4 regions of the Enterobacter cloacae complex sp. 385G4 genome follow, and region 1 is predicted to be linked to each of the others. Evidence: predicted binding sites of a transcription regulator. Region 1 holds the regulator's gene; each other region holds the start of a gene.
The links. Region 1 encodes PhoB, which activates phosphate uptake and scavenging genes when phosphate is short. Its sites were predicted from a motif close to CTGTCATAAAACTGNCNNAT; they were not measured.
Positions count from the first base shown of each region.

Region 2: the regulator PhoB is predicted to act here: its motif matches at 2,415-2,434, upstream of AC2FAJ_RS09245 (phosphoethanolamine transferase).
Region 3: the regulator PhoB is predicted to act here: its motif matches at 1,705-1,724, upstream of AC2FAJ_RS11505 (esterase-like activity of phytase family protein).
Region 4: the regulator PhoB is predicted to act here: its motif matches at 2,786-2,805, upstream of AC2FAJ_RS16980 (PhoX family protein).

Region 1 covers NZ_JBXWDD010000006.1:92,563-97,914, forward strand. The annotation lists gene sbcC (exonuclease subunit SbcC) at 1-668, opposite strand, end outside; gene sbcD (exonuclease subunit SbcD) at 665-1,870, opposite strand; gene phoB (phosphate response regulator transcription factor PhoB) at 2,058-2,747, shown strand; gene phoR (phosphate regulon sensor histidine kinase PhoR) at 2,769-4,064, shown strand; gene brnQ (branched-chain amino acid transporter carrier protein BrnQ) at 4,475-5,352, shown strand, end outside.
Region 2 covers NZ_JBXWDD010000002.1:276,810-282,161, reverse strand. The annotation lists gene AC2FAJ_RS09265 (HlyD family secretion protein) at 1-178, opposite strand, end outside; gene AC2FAJ_RS09260 (anion transporter) at 280-1,389, opposite strand; gene mntR (manganese-binding transcriptional regulator MntR) at 1,386-1,859, opposite strand; gene mntS (manganase accumulation protein MntS) at 2,043-2,171, shown strand; gene AC2FAJ_RS09245 (phosphoethanolamine transferase) at 2,441-4,024, shown strand; gene ompX (outer membrane protein OmpX) at 4,143-4,661, opposite strand; gene rhtA (threonine/homoserine exporter RhtA) at 5,017-5,352, shown strand, end outside.
Region 3 covers NZ_JBXWDD010000003.1:207,391-212,742, forward strand. The annotation lists gene AC2FAJ_RS11490 (NAD-dependent succinate-semialdehyde dehydrogenase) at 1-449, shown strand, start outside; gene AC2FAJ_RS11495 (hypothetical protein) at 493-813, opposite strand; gene AC2FAJ_RS11500 (YfaZ family outer membrane protein) at 813-1,358, opposite strand; gene AC2FAJ_RS11505 (esterase-like activity of phytase family protein) at 1,770-3,128, shown strand; gene AC2FAJ_RS11510 (3'-5' exonuclease) at 3,206-5,053, opposite strand; gene yjiA (GTPase) at 5,240-5,352, opposite strand, start outside.
Region 4 covers NZ_JBXWDD010000006.1:236,050-241,401, reverse strand. The annotation lists gene pheP (phenylalanine transporter) at 1-652, opposite strand, end outside; gene AC2FAJ_RS16980 (PhoX family protein) at 755-2,728, opposite strand; gene AC2FAJ_RS16975 (TonB-dependent receptor) at 2,856-5,039, opposite strand; partial or broken gene AC2FAJ_RS16970 (hypothetical protein) at 5,194-5,312, shown strand; tRNA gene AC2FAJ_RS16965 (tRNA-Arg) at 5,328-5,352, opposite strand, start outside.

The DNA of each region.
Region 1 (5,352 bases):
TGCTGCAACTGCTGCTGTTGTTCTTCGCTGAGCAGCACGACGCCCGCCGCCTGCGCCTCGCATTTTTCCAGCACGCTGCGGGCGGCTTTGTGTTTCTCAAACACCATCGCGGAAATCTGGCCGTAGATTTCGGTGCCGGTGAGTTCTTCCAGCAGTTCTGCTCGGTCGGCCGGTTTGGCATTGAGGAAGGCGGCAAATTGCCCCTGCGAGAGCAGCATTGAGCGGGTAAAACGGCCGTAGTCCAGCCCGGTGAGCGCCGCGGTTTGCTCCAGTTTATCCGACACCTTATCGGCCAGAATCTTGCCATCCTCGCAGCGGGCCAGCTCCACGCGCGGTGCCTGCAAGTTCCCGTCCGGCTGGTTGCGCGCCCGGTTCTGGCTCCAGAAGGCGCGATAGGCAACGCCTTTCACCTCAAATTCCACTTCCGCCAGGCACTCGGCGGTATCGCGCGTCATCAGATCGTTTTGCGCCTGAGAGACCTTATTCAGGCGCGGGGTTTCGTGGTAGAGCGCCAGGCAGATGGCATCGAGCAGGGTGGTTTTACCCGCGCCGGTTGCGCCAGTGATGGCAAACAGACCGTTGCTGGCAAAAGGCTCCGCGGTGAAGTCAATTTTCCACTCGCCCTTGAGGGAGTTGAGATTTTTCAGGCGCAGGCTCAGAATTTTCATGCGTTTTCTTCCTCGTCATTGAGGGCGTGCAGAGTATGGCTGAACAGCTCGTTGAGCCTGACGCGCTTCGCATCATCGATCTCTTCCTGCGACAGTCGGCGCTCGAACACCTCTTCTACGCGCAGTTCGCTAAGCGTTTCGCGCTGGGCGCCGAGCAGAATTTTCTCGCGCTGCTCGCGGCTGCGGCGCACCAGCAGCACCTCAACCGGCAACTCTTCGGTCAGCGCCTGAATTTTCCGCTGCATATCGTGCAGGTAGTCATCGGTGGTGATTTCAATATCCAGCCAGACGGGCGGGTTAAGCTCAGCGCCGCGCCACTGCTCAAGCTGGGCGGTGATGGCAGCCAGATCGCCCTTCAGCACCGCCAGCGGCTGGGTGACCGGCACTTCCAGCGTCTCGACGGCGCTGAGTTTGCCCTCATCAAAGCTCACCAGATGCACGGATTTGGCTTTTCCGGTTTCATCGAAGCTGAGCGAAATAGGGGAGCCACAGTAGCGGATATGCTCGCAGCCGCCGATGACCTGGGCGCGGTGAATGTGCCCGAGCGCGATGTAGTCCGCGGGCGGGAAGTTTTGCGCCGGAAAGGCGTCCAGCGTACCGATATAGATCTCGCGGACCGCGTCACTTTTGCTGGCCCCGACGGTGGTGAGGTGCCCGGTGGCAATGATCGGAATGGCCTGTTCACCGCGCAGGGCACAGGCTTCCGCGTGCTGCTGGTGATAGTAGTCGGTGATGGCCTGCAATAAATGCCGCTGCTTTTCCGCGCCCGACAGTCCCGCCTGGCTTTGCACGATGTCGCGCGGACGTAAAAAGGGAATCGGACACAGTACCGCGCCCGGCGACCCGTCGCGCTTTTTCAGGATCTGCGGGGCGTGCCCTGCGCTGGCGACGACGGTGGTATTGAGAAATGCCAGGATGTCGCGGGATTCATAGAGCGTCGCGACGGAATCATGGTTGCCGGCGACAATCACCAGATGACAGCCGGTTTGCTGCAGATTCACCACGAAGCGGTTGTACAGCTCACGCGCATAGCTCGGCGGCGAGCCGGTATCAAAAATATCTCCCGCCACGATAATCGCGTCCACCTCATGCGTCCGGGCCGTTTCCAGCAGCCAGTTCAGGAACGCTTCATGTTCAGCCGCACGGCTTTTGCTGTAAAAATTTTGACCCAGATGCCAGTCCGAGGTGTGAAGTATGCGCATAGGAGATCCGTGGCGAAAAACGATGCGGGCGATTATAAACTGTCAGGGAGAGGAAAATAACCGCTGTAATAAAACAACAGTTTGCCATTTATAGTGGTACTGTTTTTCATAAATCTGTCATAAATCTGACGCATAATGGCGCCGCATTACAAACTTGTAACTTAAATAAGATAAGACAGGGCAAAGTATGGCGAGACGTATTCTGGTCGTAGAAGATGAAGCTCCAATTCGTGAAATGGTGTGCTTCGTGCTCGAACAAAATGGCTTCCAGCCGGTTGAAGCGGAAGATTATGACAGCGCGGTGAACCAGCTGAATGAACCCTGGCCCGATCTGATTCTGCTTGACTGGATGTTGCCCGGCGGCTCCGGACTGCAGTTTATCAAACATCTGAAGCGTGAAGCGCTGACCCGCGACATCCCGGTGGTGATGCTCACGGCGCGCGGAGAGGAAGAGGATCGCGTGCGCGGTCTGGAGACCGGCGCGGACGATTACATTACCAAGCCTTTCTCCCCGAAAGAGCTGGTTGCCCGCATTAAGGCCGTCATGCGCCGTATTTCCCCGATGGCGGTCGAAGAGGTGATCGAGATGCAGGGCCTCAGCCTTGACCCAACGTCACACCGCGTGATGACCGGCGAAAATCCCCTCGACATGGGGCCTACCGAATTTAAACTCCTGCACTTCTTTATGACCCATCCGGAACGCGTTTACAGCCGCGAGCAGTTGCTGAATAACGTCTGGGGAACTAACGTGTATGTCGAAGACCGGACGGTTGACGTACATATCCGCCGCCTGCGAAAAGCGCTGGAACTGAGCGGCCACGATCGTATGGTACAGACGGTCCGCGGTACGGGTTATCGTTTCTCGACCCGTTTCTGAATAATGACAGGAGTGTGACGCGTGCTGGAACGTCTGTCATGGAAAAGGCTCGTCTTTGAACTGATCTTATGCTGTATTCCGGCCCTTCTTCTGGGGGCCTTACTTGGGCATCTGCCGTGGTTTCTGCTGGCGGCGGTCACCGGGCTGTTAGCCTGGCATTTCTGGAACCTGCTGCGTCTCTCCTGGTGGCTGTGGGTGGACCGCAGTATGACCCCGCCGCCGGGAAGCGGCAGCTGGGAGCCGCTGCTGTACGGCCTGCACCAGATGCAGATGCGTAATAAAAAGCGTCGCCGCGAGCTGGGAAGCCTGATCAAACGCTTTCGCAGCGGCGCAGAGTCGCTGCCGGATGCGGTGATCCTGACGACAGAAGAAGGAACTATTTTCTGGTGTAACGGGCTTGCGCAACAGCTGCTGGGCCTGCGCTGGCCGGACGACAATGGTCAGAACATCCTTAACCTTCTGCGTTATCCCGAGTTCACGCTGTATCTGAAAAAGCGTGATTTCACCCGTCCCCACAATCTGAAGCTGAATAACGGTCGCCATCTGGAAATCCGCGTGATGCCCTACAGCGATCGCCAGTGGCTGATGGTGGCGCGCGACGTGACCCAGATGCATCAGCTGGAAGGGGCGCGTCGTAACTTCTTCGCCAACGTCAGCCATGAGCTGCGAACCCCATTGACCGTGCTGCAGGGCTACCTGGAGATGATGCAGGAGCAAACCCTGGAAGGCGCGCCGCGTGAAAAAGCGCTGCATACGATGCGCGAGCAAACGCACCGTATGGAAGGGCTGGTGAAGCAGCTGCTGACGCTGTCAAAGATTGAAGCGGCGCCTTCTCTTGCGCTGAATGACACCATTGATGTGCCAATGATGCTGCGCGTCGTCGAGCGTGAAGCGCAGACGTTAAGCCATAAAAAACATCAGCTGACCTTTGACGTCGACAACACGCTGAAGGTGCTGGGCAGCGAGGATGAACTGCGTAGCGCCATCTCCAACCTGGTGTACAACGCGGTAAACCATACGCCGGAAGGAACGGATATCGTGGTGCGCTGGCAGCATACGCCGGCAGGCGCCGAGTTTAGCGTTGAGGATAACGGGCCGGGGATCGCCCCGGAGCATATTCCGCGCCTGACCGAGCGCTTCTACCGGGTGGATAAAGCGCGATCGCGGCAGACGGGCGGAAGCGGCCTGGGGCTGGCGATTGTGAAACACGCGGTGAATCACCATGAAAGCCGTCTCGATATTCAGAGTGCCCTGGGTAAGGGAACCCGCTTTAGTTTCGTTATCCCGGAACGATTAATTGCCAAAAAGAGCGCCTGACGGCAGGCGTGTCATTTTACCTTTCCATGGGTCAGCCATCGCTGGCCCGTTTGCTTTGCAGTCAAGCGAAACGCGTGTGAATTTTATACGGTTGGCTGTTTTTTGTTCGCATGATTAGCCATGGGTTTTTCCTATAATTAGCGCATTGTTCTGGTGTGCGTTTTCATACTGGCATATTCTTCTGGTTTTACGATCCCTCCTTGCCTTTAAACGTTATAAGCGTTTAAATTGCCCCCCAGATACTGTCAGACCGACTGTATTTGCGTGGTAAATCGAAAAACTATTCTTCTCCACGCCAGGACGGGAGCATTTCCCGCTGAAATTGAGCAAATTTTCGGCTGTGTCGTCCCGTCAGGGAAATCGAAAAATCTCAACGTTTTCAACACCACATCCACAGGCAGTAAGGTTTTATGACCCATCACTTAAAATCGCGTGACATTATCGCGCTGGGCTTTATGACATTTGCGCTGTTCGTTGGCGCAGGCAACATCATTTTCCCTCCAATGGTTGGCTTACAGGCGGGTGAACACGTCTGGACAGCCGCGTTCGGTTTCCTGATTACTGCCGTGGGCCTGCCGGTACTGACCGTTATCGCACTGGCGAAAGTCGGTGGCGGCGTGGATAGCCTTAGCACCCCGATTGGCAAAGTGGCTGGCGTTCTGCTGGCTACCGTCTGCTATCTGGCCGTTGGTCCGCTGTTTGCCACTCCGCGTACCGCGACTGTTTCCTTCGAAGTGGGCATCGCCCCGCTGACCGGCGACGGCGCGATGCCGCTGTTCATCTACAGCCTGATTTATTTCGCCATCGTGATTCTGGTTTCCCTCTATCCGGGCAAGCTGCTGGACACGGTAGGTAACTTCCTGGCGCCGCTGAAAATTGTAGCGCTGATCGTGCTGGCCGTGGCGGCCATCATCTGGCCAGCCGGCCCGATTAGCGACGCGATGGATGCCTATAAAAACGCCGCGTTCTCTAACGGCTTTGTGAACGGCTACCTGACGATGGATACGCTGGGCGCGATGGTGTTTGGTATCGTTATCGTTAACGCCGCGCGTTCCCGCGGCGTGACCGAAGCGCGTTTGCTGACCCGTTATACCATCTGGGCTGGCCTGATGGCCGGTGTGGGCCTGACGCTGCTGTATCTGGCGCTGTTCCGCCTGGGCTCTGACAGCGCGATGCTGGTTGATCAGAACGCGAACGGTGCGGCTATCCTGCACGCTTACGTTCAGCACACCTTCGGTGGGGCGGGCAGCATGCTGCTGGCGGCGCTGATCTTCCTGGCGTGTCTGGT
Region 2 (5,352 bases), on a different contig from region 1:
CGGTAAAGGCGTCGTCGGTGGTCTCTTCGTTGCGGGTTAAAAACCACCAGACCAGCGCCACGATCACCATCACGATGACCACGATGCCAAGGATAATTAACGGTTTTTTGCCCGGGCGTTTACGCTCGTTATTGTTTTTATCCTGCTCGTCAGCAGGTGGATTTTGTTCTTCTGCCATAATTCAGCAACGGTCCTGTCAGTGAGCGGCATCACACTATGCCGTTCACTAAAGCTAGGACGTTGCTATACATTTGCCAGGAAAAACTGACAAATTGCGCACTATATGAGAAGGAATAGTCCGAAACCGATCGCCGCAGCCCAGAGCAGCATCGGGATCGACCAGAGGTGGAAGCGCCACCAGATGCGACGGTCATTGGCCATGCGCAGGGCGATCAGGTTTGCCAGGGAGCCGGGCAGCAGCCCAAACCCACCGATGTTCACCGCCCAGGCCAGTAGCGTGTCCGGCGGAACGTAGTTAAGCAGCAGAATGGTGGCAGGCACGTTGCTGATAAACTGCGACAGGCCAATCGCCGTCAGCCACAGCCCCGGCTGCGACAGCGTGCTGACGCTGTGCAGAACGTTTTGCAGCACGGGAAGCTGAATAAGCAGATGCACGTCGATGAACATCGCCATAAAGACCAGCAGCAGCGTCCAGTCCACGCTCACCAGCACGCGCCGCGCCAGCACGACAAAGCCCGCGGCGACGAGCAGGACGCCCGCCAGCTCATACCTCAGCTCCAGGGCGAACAGAAAGACGATATACAGCCCGAGGCAGCTCCAGACCAGCCGCGGCTGCCACTGCGGGCCCGTGGTCCCGCTATGGTATTGCAGCTTTTTATCCGGAAACGCGAGCCAGCAGACCGCCAGCAGCGACAACATCATCACCAGCGCCAGAGGCGCCATCTGCCAGGTAAAGGCGGCGAATGACAGACCGGAACGTCCCCAGAGAAGAATATTTTGCGGGTTGCCGATGGGCGTCAACAGAGAACCGGCGTTAACGGCGAGCGCTTCAAAGATGATCAGTCTGCTGACCGGGATCTCGCAAAGCTTACGCAGGGTGAGCGTGAGGGGTACGATGATAAACAGCGCCACATCGTTGGTCAGAAACGTCGACAGCACCGCGGCGGAGAATACCATAAACAGGGCCAGCCTGCGCTCGGTGGCAAAACGGCGCACCATTTTGCGCCCCAGGACGTCAAAATAGCCGCTCAGCTCGACCCCTTTGGTCAGCATCATTAACCCGCTCAGGGTGATGATGGTGCGCCAGTCAATCGCCGCAGACCAGGCCTGTGGCGCAAACGGCACAAACAGGCTTAACCCGGCGCCAATGATTAATAAGAGATGGAAGAAACGATCGCGTGACAGGGCCTGCAGTCCAGGGATTTTCATTCAGCGGAGGGACCATATTTAAGGGTAAATTCGCGAAACTTCACCAGCGTCTCTTCGCTAACGTGGTGCTCCATTCCTTCCGCATCCCGACGGGCAATTTCCGGGCTGACGCCCAGCACCAGCAAAAAGTTCTCGACGAGCTGATGGCGCTCGCGGCTCTCCTGCGCAAGCTTCTCCCCTTCCGGCGTCAGAAACACGCCGCGCCAGGGGATCATTTCGATCAGGCCTACCGAGGCCAGACGTTTTAACATTTTAGCGACCGTCGGCTGCGAAACCCCGAGCCTGGCGGCCATATCGACCTGACGCGCTTCCCCAACCTCGCGGATCAGATCGGAAATCAGTTCAACATAATCATCAATCAGTTCACGCCGGTGCGCTTCACGGACCTGGCGAAAACCTTCGACATGTTCTTCAACATTCACCAGTTGCGTCGTTTTTTTAATGGTTGGCTTACCTGCGCGACGGTTCATTGTACTTCCTCATTGGGGTGACGCTTCCAGCGCCCGGTATCGAGAGCGCACATTGTAAACCATCCCTCCACAAGCACAAAAAATTAACGAAATAGCCATAGCTATACAATATAGCCTGTGCTATATCTGTATGTAATGCAGTCACCCTTCACGGATCGAAGGGATCAAACATCAGGAGGTCTCATGAACGAATTCAAGAGGTGCATGACCGTGTTTACCCACTCTCCTTTTAAAGTGCGCTTAATGCTGTTGAACATGCTGTGCGATATGTTTAACAACAAACCGCATCAGGACGACAAACCTTCCCACTAAGCGGCGTTGCGGTACGCCGCTTCATTTTTCTGTCACACTTCCGCTGTAAACTGACCAATTCCCGATAATTTTTGCGGATTTGCAGCCCCCTTCGCAAAACATCTGTTTAGCAACTGTTGACCTTAATTCACGCTCGCACTATCTTCTTGCAGCCCTGCACAATTTGCGGCTCGCTGAAGCGGACCTCTCATTCCCTTTCCACGCACTGTCCGGCAGGCTTTGACCCTTGGCGCCAGGGTGAGCACATGGCGTTTTTGTGATAGTGACCTATGAATGTAACCCTGATAGATACCATCGTTACCCGCAGCCGGGCCTTAAGCCCGTGGACGGGATTTTACTTTTTGCAGTCGCTGCTGATTAACTTTGCGCTCGGCTATCCCTTCAGCCTGCTTTATGCAGTGGCTTTCACCTGCATCCTGCATGTGCTGTGGCGAGCGGCCCCGCGCGTGCAGAAAGCGTTGGTAGGGGTCTGTTCGCTGATTGCTGCGATGTATTTCCCGTTTGGCCAGGCCTACGGCGCGCCAAACTTCAACACCCTGCTGGCGCTGCACTCCACCAATATGGAAGAGTCGACGGAGATCCTGACGATCTTCCCCTGGTACAGCTACGTCGTCGGCCTCTTTATCTTTGCGCTTGGCGTCATCGCGGTTCGTCGCAAAGCAGACGCGAAGAGATCATGGGGAAAAATGGAGTCTCTGTGCCTGGCGTTTAGCGTGGGGACGTTTTTCGTTGCGCCGGTGCAAAACCTGGCCTGGGGCGGCGTGTTCAAGCTGAAAGATACGGGCTATCCGGTGTTCCGTTTCGTTAAAGACGTCGTCGTGAACAATAAAGAGGTTCTCGACGAGCAGGCGCGCATGGCTGAACTTTCCAATATGAAAGACACCTGGAACGTGCTGGCGGTTAAGCCGAAATACCATACCTATGTGGTGGTGATTGGCGAGAGCGCACGTCGCGACGCGCTGGGCGCATTCGGCGGGCACTGGAATAACACACCGTTTGCCAGCTCTGTCAACGGCACCCTGTTTACCGATTATGTGGCGGCCAGCGGCTCGACGCAGAAATCGCTCGGCCTGACGCTGAACCGCGTGGTGGATGGCAAACCTCAGTTTCAGGATAATTTTGTCACGCTGGCCAACCGCGCCGGTTTTCAGACCTGGTGGTTCTCCAATCAGGGGCAAATTGGCGAATACGACACCGCCATCGCCAGTATTGCTAAGCGTGCTGACGAAGTGCAGTTCCTGAAGAGCGGCGATTTTGAAGCCGACAAAAACACCAAAGACGAGGCGCTGCTGAAGATGACGGCGCAGGTCTTTGCTACCCCGCGCACCCAGCCGCAGCTGATTGTTCTGCACCTGATGGGATCGCACCCGCAGGCCTGCGATCGCACTGGCGGTAAATACGCGGAGTTTGTGCAGTCGAAAGAGACCTCTTGCTATCTCTATACCATGACGCAAACCGACGAGCTGCTCAGCAAGCTTTACGATCAGCTGCGCAATACGGGCGAAAGCTTCTCTGTGGTCTATTTCTCTGATCACGGGCTGGCGTTTAAAGAGCGTGGCAAAGAAGTGCAGTATCTGGCGCACGACGACCAGTTCCAGCAAAATTTCCAGGTGCCGTTTATGGTGCTGTCGAGTGATGATAAAACGCATCGCGTTATCAAAGCGCGGCGCTCGGCGAATGATTTCCTGCAGTTCTTCTCGCAGTGGACGGGGATTAAGGCCAAAGAGATAAAAAATGATTACCCGTTTATCTCCAACAAGAAAGCGCCCCCAGTGTACGTTACCAACTTCAAGTTACAGAAAGTTGACTATAACCATCTGGGTACCGATATTTTTGATATTAAGAGTAAGTAAGCTGTGCGGTCTCGTGCGGTCTGATGCCCTCACCCTGACCCTCTCCCACAAGGAGAGGGAAAAAGCTAAAAAAAAATCCGCCACATTGGGCGGATTTTTTATTAGCTCACCGAAGTGATTAGAAGCGGTAACCTACGCCCGCGATCCAGGTGCCAACGTCAACGTTGCGGATACGGCTCTGCTCATAGGAGAAGTCCAGAGCCACGTCCTGGATTGGGTTGAACTGCAGGCCTGCGCCATAGGAGAAGCCGTAGTCGCTGTTGCTTGCAGTGCGGTTCAGACCCTGGTTTTCGGTCTGCTGGAATTTACCGTAGCCAACACCTACAACACCGTAGATGCTCGCCCAGTCGTTCAGACGGTAAGCTGGACCAGCAGTGATACCGTAGTACTGGCCTTTGTTGTATGCGCCGTTTTCAGTACGATCTTTCTCGGTGTAGGTGAAAGAACCGATCACGCCCAGCGGGTTGTTATCCTGCTCGTAACGATACTTCAGGTTGAAACCGTTGGTTTTGTTCATCACGCCCTGCATATCGCTCTGAGCGTAACCACCAGTTACAGTAGAAGTAGCAGCTACAGCGGTACCTGCGGAAACAGCCAGTACAGCGGCCAGTGCTGAAAGACATGCAATTTTTTTCATAACCACCTCAAATGTGCTTCAAGTAAGTCCGTAAGTTTTAAATATATCAAAAAAATTTGCGAAACTCTTTGTGATTCGTGATGTCTAATGAGGCCTTTCCTGTAACAGAACGTTTCCAACCTCAGCTAACTCTTTCAAATCACATGCGATTTTTCCTACTAAACGCCCATATTGCGCGTCTGCGCCGTTACATTCATCCAGATTATTCCTAATCTTTCAGGTGATAAATCCACCAGCGCTTAACCATTTTACGGATTTCACGGGTCTTTTTTTTCAACGTAGTCTCAACCGTAGCTGTATATTTCCTTTACACTGCAACCTTTACTCCACTTGACATTAGCTGACAGGAGAAAGGATGCCTGGGTTTTCCCGCACGTCGTCGGTCTGGTTGCCGGTAGCCGTCATACTTATTGCCATGTTGTCCATCCAAAGCGGTGCTTCGCTGGCAAAATCGCTTTTTCCACTGGTGGGTGCGCCCGGGGTAACAGCCCTGCGTATCGTGCTGGGAACGGCGATACTGGTCGTCATCTTCAAACCCTGGCGTCTGCGCTTCAAAAAAGAGCAACGTCTCCCCCTGCTTTTTTATGGTCTGTCCCTCGGGGCAATGAACTATATGTTCTACCTCTCCATCCAGACCATCCCGCTGGGGATTGCCGTCGCGCTGGAGTTTACCGGCCCGCTGGCGGTCGCG
Region 3 (5,352 bases), on a different contig from region 1:
AAGATGCGCTGGAAACGCTGACCAAACAGGTTAACGAGGCGGTGAAAAACGGTGCCACGCTGCACTTTGGCGGCAAGCCGGTGCAGCGCGACGGGAGCTTCTTCGAACCGACGATCCTGACGAATATCTCCCGCGATAACCCGGCGTACTTCGAAGAGTTCTTCGGCCCGGTTGCGCAGATGTACGTGGTGAAAAACGACGACGAGGCGGTCGCGCTGGCGAACGACTCCCACTACGGCCTGGGCGGGGCGGTGTTCAGCCAGGACATCGAGCGCGCGAAGAAAATGGCGTCGCGGATCGAGACCGGGATGGTGTACATCAACTGGCTCACCGATACCGCGCCGGAGCTGCCGTTCGGCGGCGTGAAGCGTTCCGGCTACGGACGCGAGCTGTCGGATCTGGGGATCAAAGAGTTTGTGAACCAGAAGCTGGTGGTGGTGCGTAAGTAAGAGGTAATAAAAAACCTGCCGGTTGGCAGGTTTTTTCAGTTGATTACTGTACTTCGATCTTGTCCCAGCCGCTTTTGAACATGCAGCTGTCGACTAACGTATCCCGGCGATATTCATTCGCGTCTTCAACCGTGTAGCTCGTGGAAATATCCTTTTTCTTGTTCTTTTTATCCGTTTTTTCCGAGCTCGAACCGGTCACTACGTTATCCGGAGGCAGATCGATCAGGGCCTGCGCTTCGCATTCCGTGAGCTTTTTATTCATTTCAGCGTCGCTCACGCCCGGTTTTACCCATTTGTACTGGACGCAGCCGGTGAGCATCAGCGTGAGGCTCAGAACGCAAAGCGCGGTAATGCGGTGTTTCATCAGAAGCTAACTCCACCGCCGACATATGCGCCATCAATCAGGGTGTGGTTTGGACGACCATCTTTACCGTCAACGCTCACGTGGCGGTAGCCTACTTTCAGCGTAACCGGTTTGATTGGGGTCCAGCTTACGCCGCCGTTAGCTTCAACGTAGTTTTTCACGCTATTGTTCAGGCCTTCTGGTGCCGCATAGCCTTCGCCATAGACGTGGATGCTGTCGGTCAGCGCAACGTTTACGCCGCCGCCAATCGGGAAGGCCACGCCGTTATCGCCTTTTTTCGGGCCGATGTAGATGGCTTTTGCGCCCGCATTCAGCATCACCGGGCCCACTTCCAGGTTGTAGCCTGCACCCACGCCACCAGTCTGGGTACCGTCGTCGGTGTTTTTCAGCCAGTTACTTTCGAGATAAACACCGGATGAGGATTTGCCCATTTCCAGGTTGAGGTTGGTAAAGTTTTTACCCTGCTCAATGCTGCCGCCCATTGCCAGTGCGGAACCCGAAATGGCGGTCAGTGCAGAAAGAAGAAGAATGTTCAGTTTTTTCATGTTTCGTGCCTCATCATCAAATTAATCTGGGGGCACCTTAACAAGCGATGTTTATGACTGCAAATGTGATGCAAATCGACTTTTCATGCTGTAATTGTTAATTCTTTTATCTTTATTTGTAACGCTTAAGTTGGGTTGTCGGTGTGTCAACGCGCAAATTTCAGGTGTTGAGGAACAGTTTAATTTTTTGACTAAACGAAATCTGAACGAGGCAGGGATAGTGATTTGATATGCATTAATTGCGCTTCTAATAATTTCCAATTCCATTTCTAAAATCACATAAAAAAAACAAATTTTTACATTTTTATGGTCATTATTCGTTCAGATGTCCGGCCACGTTTCCTTTCCATGTCATTTTTCTGACACGTTTGTTCATTACGTTGTGGGCTTCACTTTCCGGATGCTAACAATATGAAAAGAAAAATCATTCCTGTGCTTATCGGCTGTATGCTCTCTTTCTCTGGCCTGGCGGCGCAGCCCACGGCTGAGCGCTATGTTGTCAGCTTCCCTGACGGCTCACACGTGAAATACAGCGGCGCGTTTGCCGGTGCGTTTCCGAATGGACTCCCGGTAGGGATTGGCTCCGGCCTGCTGTTTACGGGCAAGCAGGGCGATGCTCTGACCTTCGCGACCGTGACCGATCGCGGTCCTAACGCCGATGCGCCCAAAATGGGTAAAAACGAAGCCAAAATTTTTGTCACGCCGGATTTCGCGCCGCTGCTGATGACCATCCGCGTTCAGAACGGCAAAGCGGAGACAACGGATGCCCGCCCGCTGCATGATGATAAAGGCGAGATTAACGGCCTGCCGCTGCAAAGCGGCGTGATTGGAGCCACCAATGAGGTGGCGTTCAGCGATACCCTTAAAATTCTGAAGGGTGACAACCGCGGGCTGGACACGGAAGGCATCACCCCGGACGGCAAGGGCGGTTTCTGGCTGTGCGACGAGTATGGCCCGTTCCTGATTAACGTCGACAGCAAAGGGAAAATTCTGGCGATCCACGGGCCGCAGGCGGCGGAAGGGGAAAAATCCATCGCGGGCGGTCTGCCAAACGTTATCAAATGGCGCCAGCCGAACCGGGGCTTTGAAGGCCTGACCCGGATGCCGGACGGGCGGATTATCGCCGCCGTGCAAAGCACGCTGGATATCGACGGTAAGAGCAAAAAGCAGGCGCTGTTTACGCGTCTGGTCAGCTTCGACCCGGCGACCGGGAAAACGGCGATGTACGGCTACCCCATCGACAGCGCGGCCTACAGCAAAAACAGCGACGCCAAAATCGGCGACATCGTGGCGCTGGACGACCAGCACATCCTGCTGATTGAACAGGGTGAGGATAAAAATGACGCGATGCGTAACCTTATCTACAAGGTGGATCTCAGCAAGGCGAGCGACCTGACCGCTTTCGACAAGCCGGGCGAGTACCCGGAGTTTGATGATGAGAAAACCCTGGCACAGCGCGGCATTACCCTTGCTGCAAAAACGCAGGTCGTCGATCTGCGCGCGCTGGGCTGGAAGCAGGAGAAGGCCGAAGGGCTGGCGCTGATCGACGGCAAACGGCTTGCGGTGGCGAACGATAACGACTTTGGCGTGAAGGTGGCGATTCAGCATCCGGTCGAGGGCAAAAAGCTCAAGGACTATCGGGTTAACGAGGAAGGCAAGCTGACGCTGGACGATAAACCGGTGGAAACCACGCTCAGCGTGAAGCCGCTGAAGAAGCCGGAGTCAGAGAGCGAGCTGTGGATTGTGACGCTGCCGGAGGCGTTGAAATAATTTTACCCCTCATCCTAACCCTCTCCCCTTAGGGGAGAGGGGATTGTTCGGTGCAGATATTTATCAACGCGGAGCAGCTAGATCGTTTTAACGCTCTTTTCCCAGGTCTCGACCAGATGATCTCGCAGGCTTCCGGTTCCGTGCATTGTCACCAGAAGATTCTGTCGTGCGCGGGTAAAACCGACGTAAAGGCGCTTGATATCGTCACTCAGATCTTCACTGTCCCTTTCCTTTGCCGCATCCATAATGGCGACTGAGTGAAATTCAAGACCTTTACTGCTGGGCAGCGGCATGACGCAGAGGAAATCATTCTGCGGTGACCAGTGCTTTTTATCATCGCTGGAGACAATCATCTGGTAGGGGATCTTGCGGGCTTCGAGCCGTGGTCCGAGCATACCTGAAATGCTGTAGGTGGAGGGGCACAGTATGGCGATTTCCGACCATGAAACCCCCTGCTGACGCTGCTCTGTGACCCAATCAAGGACGCGTGTAATCTCCTCGTCCTGATTATCAAAGCTGTCCAGCGCCGGATACTGCCCTGACAGCCCTCCTGCGGCAGGCTGCTGGTATTTGAGAGAGGCTTCTATGTGATTATTGAGATAATTAAATGCTACGCTGCTGGCAAAATGGAGTATTTGCCGGGTATTGCGATAATTGGTATCCAGAATCGTTGTGCGGCCCTGAGCCTTTATATCGACGCTGGAGAGGGTAAAATCGAGCGCTTTCTTTTTCTGATAAATTGACTGAGCGTCATCATAGAGGAAAAGCAGGGAGCTATCTTTATTGTCCGGCATCTTAGCGAGGATTCTTAGCCATTCCGGCTTAAAATCGTGTCCTTCATCGATCAAAACGGCGCTGTACTGCTCCGGTTTTATCACTCCATCGTCAAATGCCACCGTCAGCGCATTTTCCATGAGCTCAATGAAGTTTTTGCTCTTGGGTGGAAGACGCCGATTCGCGTTTAACTGCTGATAACACCAGGCATGAAAATGGATAACTTCGACTGGAAGTCTGAGGCTATATTGTTCGAGCTGCGCTTTAAGTTTTTTGGCCAGCGTAATGTTGTAGCAAATCACGAGTATCGGTTTGGTATTTTCAATGTTGTTGGCAAGCTCAATACATCGGTGGTGCAAAATGAGCGTTTTGCCTGATCCTGCCACGCCGTGAATGACCCTGTGTCCCGCCCCCATACTTCTGGCGAGTTGTTCCTGGTTCCTGTCCATCATGCAGACCACATCAGGGGTGTGGAACGTAAAATTATCCAGATCGACTCGCGTAACGGACGCGTTAATACGTACGTCGGGATAAAGATGCCAGCGAATGCGGTCGAGCTGTTGTGGGGTAGCGTGATGAACGAAGCGATGTCTGAGAAGGGATTCGAGCCGGGCGGAGATCTGTTCCCGGGTCATAAACTCGGTGAGCTCGTCTTTGCAAATCACCTGGCTGGTGGGCAATATTTCATTCAGCTCGTCGGGTGTAAAATTCTTTTCCAGTTGCGCCCGGGTGATATTGCTCAAGTACACCCCGTATCCATACGGCATAATAAAGCTGCCCTCATAATCCCCCTGCTGCTGGCGAAGCAGAGGATCTTTTTTCAGGCTGTCAATGATGTGGAAGGTATATTGTCGAACCTGTTCGAGCGGGTTTTTTAGGGGCTCAATGCCGTTTTTAGTCTCATAATCAATATGCGTTTTATTCGCGGATTTTATTTTCGTGATAAACCAGTCCTTCACCTCAATAAACAACAAACCTTTTTCCGGTGCCAGAATCACAAAATCAGGATGCTCTTGCCTGTCTCCCATTCGGGTGTCGTACCAGCAGGTACACTGTTCGCTGAGCCCACCCTCAAGAAGCCTTGCCAGCCTTTTTTCTCCCGCTGTTATCTTCTCGCTACAGCTGCTGATTGTGGGAATAATGATTGCCATATTACGCCTACCAATTCATGAAAATTATATAATTCCGTTCAATTAATATTTCAGAGAATATTAATTGAGATATGATTTTTTATTATTAAGGACATTAACAGACAATATGGCAAACAGAAAGCGTGATACGAGGAAATCTGCTTCAGAAAAATACGCTCCCTTTCCCGCGGACAAGGGAGCGGCTATTTACTTTTTCAGCCCCGCAAACGCTGCCCGAATCTCATCCTCCGGCAGCTGGATACCAATAAACACCATCACGCTGTGCGGCGCTTCATCGCCCCACGGGCGGTCCCAGTCGG
Region 4 (5,352 bases), 140 kb from region 1:
AGAGGATAAGCCCTTTCCAGCCAGTCGCCAGGAAGCCGCCGTGCTGCCAAAGGTTGTCGATAGTGGCCCGCTCGCCGCCGTGGCCGGAGAACAGCAGCCACAGGCCAAAGCCGATCATGCCGATAATCGCCAGCACCTTAATCAGCGCAAACCAGAACTCGGTTTCACCATACAGGCGCACGTTGACGAGGTTAACGGCGTTAATGATGATGAAGAAGGCCGCCGCCCAGATCCATGTGGGCACGTCCGGCAGCCAGTACTGCATGTAGATGCCTGCAGCGGTCAGCTCCGCCATCCCCACCAGCACGAACATCACCCAGTAGTTCCAGCCGGAGAGGAAGCCTGCGAACGGGCCCCAGTATTTATAGGCAAAGTGCGCGAAGGAGCCTGACACCGGCTCTTCAACGACCATCTCGCCGAGCTGGCGCATGATCAGGAAGGCGATAATCCCGGCGATAGCGTAACCCAGCAGAACCGCCGGACCGGCCATCTGAATGGCGGGGCCGATGCCGAGAAACAGCCCAGTACCGATTGCGCCACCGAGGGCAATTAACTGAATATGTCGATTTTGCAAACCACGTTGCAGCGTCGGATTCTGATCCGACGAGGCTTCAGCGCGACCATGGCCTGAAGCGGATGACGCGTCTTTCACGCCCTACCCCTGTCTCTTTTTTAGAAGGGGCACGTTTTAACACTTCATGCTGGTGGTAGCAAGCTTAACGCCGGGCCAGCGCGTGCGCCCGGCGGATAAACGTCACGACCCGATAATTCCGCCGTCCGCTTTCACGATCACCACCGTGGACGATCGCGGGCGTCCGTTCGGACTGGCGTCCGGCCAGTTGGAGACGGCGCGCGGATTGGCCGGATCGGTAATATCATCCCCGCCCTCCCCTGGGTGCTGAATGTTGATAAACAGCGTGCGGTTGTCCGGCGTAAACGCAATGCCGGTGATCTCACACCCGCGCGGCCCGGTCAGGAAACGGCGATACTCGTTGGTGCCCGGAATGGTCGCCACCATCTGGTTATTGCCCATCCCCTCATACGCTTTCTTATTGATGGTGCTGGAGGAGACGTCGGTCTGGATCCACAGGACGCCCTGATGATCGAAAGAGAGTCCGTCCGGACTGCCGAATGCCGCGCCCTGCATGGAGCCTTTGGCCTTCGGATCGTCGCCGTCGGTGCGTCCGGCCATGACCAGAATATCCCACTTAAAGCGTGTGGCAGCAGGGTCCGCGCCGTCTTCGTGCCAGTGCATGATATGCCCAAACACGTTGTTGGCGCGCGGGTTGGCGGCATCCACCGGCGCTTTCCCCTCTTTCCCGCGATCGCTGTTGTTGGTGAGCGTACAGTAGACGCTGCCGCTGGCGTGCGGATCGACGGCTATCCATTCGGGGCGATCCATTTTGGTCGCCCCCACCGCGTCGGCCGCCAGGCGGGTTTTAATCAGCAGATCGCCCTGGCTTTCAAACCCTTTACTCTTATCCAGGCCATTTTGCCCGAAGATCAGCGGCAGCCAGTCTCCGCTCCCGTCCTCGTTGAACCTCGCGACGTACAGCGTGCCGGAGGTCAGCAGCTGCATATTGGCTTCACGGTTCGCGGGATCGTATTTTTTGTCCGAGACAAACTTATAGATGTACTCAAACTTCTGATCGTCCCCCATGTAGACCACCACGCGGTTATCGGCGGCGAGCGTGACGGCTGCCCCCTCATGCTTGAAGCGGCCCAGGGCGGTGTGCTTGCGCGGTGTGGAGGTGGGGTTGTAGGGATCGATCTCCACGACCCAGCCGAAACGGTTGGGTTCGTTAGGGGTTTTATCCACGCTGAACCGCTCGTCCACCTCGTTCCAGCGGTAGGATTCATCGCTGTCGCTGATGCCGTAACGTTTTTCCAGCGGATTGAAATCGGCTTTTTTGACAAAAATATCCGACCAGTTTTCCTCGCAGGTGAGATAGGTGCCCCACGGCGTGTGGCCGTTAGCGCAGTTTTGCATGGTGCCCAGCACGCGTTCCCCCTGCGGGTCGGCGGCGGTTTTCATTAAGTCCTGATGCCGCGCCGGGCCGGTAAGCTGCATCGGCGTATTGACGGTGATACGGCGGGCATATGAAGACGGGCGTACCACCTGCCAGTCGCTGCCCGCTTTTTTCACTTCCACCACCGAGACGCCCATCGCGTTCTGCCCCTTGCGGGCCTTGTCGAGGCTCCAGTTCGCCGTACCGTCGGTAAACAGCATCCCGTTGTCGATGTATTCATGGTTCATCGCCAGCAGGCCATGCTCCGGGTTTTGCTCCCCCTGCGGCAGGCTAAACCACGCCATGCCGTCGTGGTGCATGCCCGCCTGCACGGCCTGTTCGTCCGTGGTGTTGCTGGCGTCCGGCTTAAAGGCCGGCATGTTGTTTTTGATCCCCGTCGGGTCACCCCAGCGATAGAACGGGCGGGCAATATAGCCTTCCGGCACCCTGACCGTATCTTCGGTGGAGACGTCGATGCTGGTAAAGCCCAGGGAAACCGCTTTTGCCAGCGCGGAAGGCTTCGATACCGCGGCAATGGCGTTCTCAGGTTTGATCAGAAACGGGAATGATACGGCGGCCCCCGCAACGGCCCCCATCTGGAGAAAACGGCGGCGGGAGAGGAACACCTCCGCCACCTCGGAGAATACCGGGTTTGCGCTGCGGTTAGCGATGTCGTCGCGATGTTCTTTTTTAAAAACGGATTTGAGGGGTCTGCCCATAGCGGCTTCCTGTCATTGGCCAAGAGGTAAAGAGTTGGCGACCAGTGTAAGAAGCTTTTATTACAATTTTATAACACGATGACGGAAGGATGGGGGCATCCGTGCCCCGGATAACGAGGTGGAACGCTTAGAACTCGTAGCCAACCGAGACCTTAAAGGTACGCGGTTCGCCCTGAGTGATGTAGGTACCGGAATCGTCCACGCTGGCCCAGTAGTTCTCATTGGTCACGTTGTCGATGCCCGCGCGCACGGTCATCTGGTTTGCGTTGTGGTTCACCGCGAAGCGATAGCGCATGCCCAGATCCAGCGTGGTGTAGCTATCCAGCTTTTTGCTGTTCGCGAGATCGGCATACTGCGTGCCGGAGTGGTTCACGCGCGCGGTCGCTGTCAGGCCGTCAACCGGCTTGATGTCGTACTCCGCGCCCAGCACGGCGTAGAAGTTCGGAATACCGATCGCATCGTTGCCCTGGTTCACGCCGTTTTTGGTTTTGGTTAGCTCCGCCTGCAGCCAGGTGGCACTGGCGTTCAGACGCATCCCGAGCATCGGCTCGCCGAAGACGTTCAGCTCCACGCCACGGTTACGCTGCTCCGCATCCAGGCCGTAGTGATTGTTAGCATCGAGGATCGCCGAGGGCATTTTAATCTCAAACAGCGCCAGAGAGCCGCCCACGCGCCCGAAGTCCGCCTTCACGCCCACTTCGTTCTGCTTAGAGTGAACGATGCCGGTGCTCTGGCCGTAGTTGGTGGCGGTGTTAGGTGCGGTTTTGCCCGGCTGCAGCGCTTCGGTGTGGTTGGCGTAGAGGGAAATTTCTTCCCACGGTTTGTAAACCACGCCGTAGGTTGGCATCCAGCGGCTGCCGTCGAAGCCGTCCGCGTCGTTCTCTGCGCCGGTAATTTTGTTATACCCGCGAACGACCACTTTCTGATGGCGCGCGCCTGCGGTGAACAGCAGCTTGTCATCAAGCACGCCCAGGGTATCGCTCAGCAGCCAGCCCTGGGTGCGGGTGCGCCCGCTGGTCAGCGGATCGCTGTATTTACCGCCGGAGCCGTTGAAGTTGGTGCTGTCCGGCATATCCACGCCGGTGTTGTGGTAGATGTTGGTGGTCGGGTTATCCTTCGCCGCCGACATTTTCCACGCGATTTTTTCGTTTTTGGTCATTGCGGAGTACCCGACGTTGACCTTGTGCGAGACGAAGCCGGTGTTGAAGTTGCCGCGAATGCCCGCCATCCCGCTGACGGAATCGCTGATGCGGTTGGTATCCAGACGGCTGACCGTTGCGTTACCGCTCTTGTCCACCAGCTTCGGCGCGCTGTAGATCCCCTCTTCGTGCGCGTGCTGCGCGCCGAGGCCGGTATAGGCGGTCCAGCTGTCGGTGATGTCGTACTCGCTGCGCCACATCCCGAACTCGTTTTCGATATCGCTGTAGGCCCACTTCTGCGAGAAGTTACGATCGTTCTTCGGCGGTTCAGGCACGAAGTCCACCGCCGAGATGTTGACGCTGGTCGGGCTGCCGTGGAAGGTTTTCTTCTGATAGCCCAGATCCAGCGAGGTGCGGAAGCGGTCGCCTTTGTAGTCCAGGCCGGTGGAGAGCAGCGTGGTGCGGCGGCGGTCGTTCGGTACGCCGGTTTCGCCTTCACGATGCACGAGGTTCACGCGCGCGCCGAACTGGTCGTTATCGCCAAAGCGACGCCCCGCATCCAGCGTGGTGCCAATCTGGGAATCCGAGGTGTAGTCCACGCCCACTTTCGCCTGCGGCGTTTCCCCGGCATGCTTTGGCTCAAGGTTAATCATCCCGCCCACGCCCGAGCTTGCCGCGCCGTTCATCAGGGAGTTGGCCCCTTTGAAGATCTCAATGCGGTCAACCATCTGGGCATCCACCACCTGACGCGGCAGCACGCCGGAGAGGCCACCGAAGGTCATGTCGTCGCCGTCAAACTTCAGGCCGCGAATGCGGAAGGTTTCCGCGCTGTTGCCGTAACCCTGCACAAACTGAACGCCCGCGTCGTTGGCGACCACGTCAGCAATGGTTTTCGCCTGCTGATCTTCCACCAGTTTTGAGGTGTAGCTGATGATATTGAACGGCACGTCCATGGCGTTCTGCTGGCCGAGCATCCCCATTCGCCCGCCGTTCGCCACCTGCCCGTCAAGGAAGGCCGGCACCAGCTGGTCGCCACCGGGTTTAAAGTCGCCGGCAGGTGCAGACTGCACAACGATGGTGTCTTCTTTTTTATCCTCTGCCGCCCAAGCGGAATGTGTAACAGCGCCAATGGCGAGCGCCAGCAGCGTTTTGTGCATTTTGGTGTTGTTCATCGTTAACTCGTTTGAAAGTGCGCGCAAAAATAGCCCGTGGACGGGCCTTAGAATATATTGGTTGCAATGCAAATGAGAACTATACGCATTATCTATGCTTTGGCAAGCGCAAATCTCTGCAGGATCCTGCTCAAGTTAATGCGTGATAAAAGGGGATGCTCACCTTGCGCTGAACCATTTAAGTGAACACGCACGGAAAATTGATGCCATTTTGGCAAACATGACGCAAATACGACAGAAGGAGAAAATCAGGCTGGTTTGAAACTGGCGTAAGTGCCTGTTTCTAAATGGCACGCCCTGTAGGATTCGAACC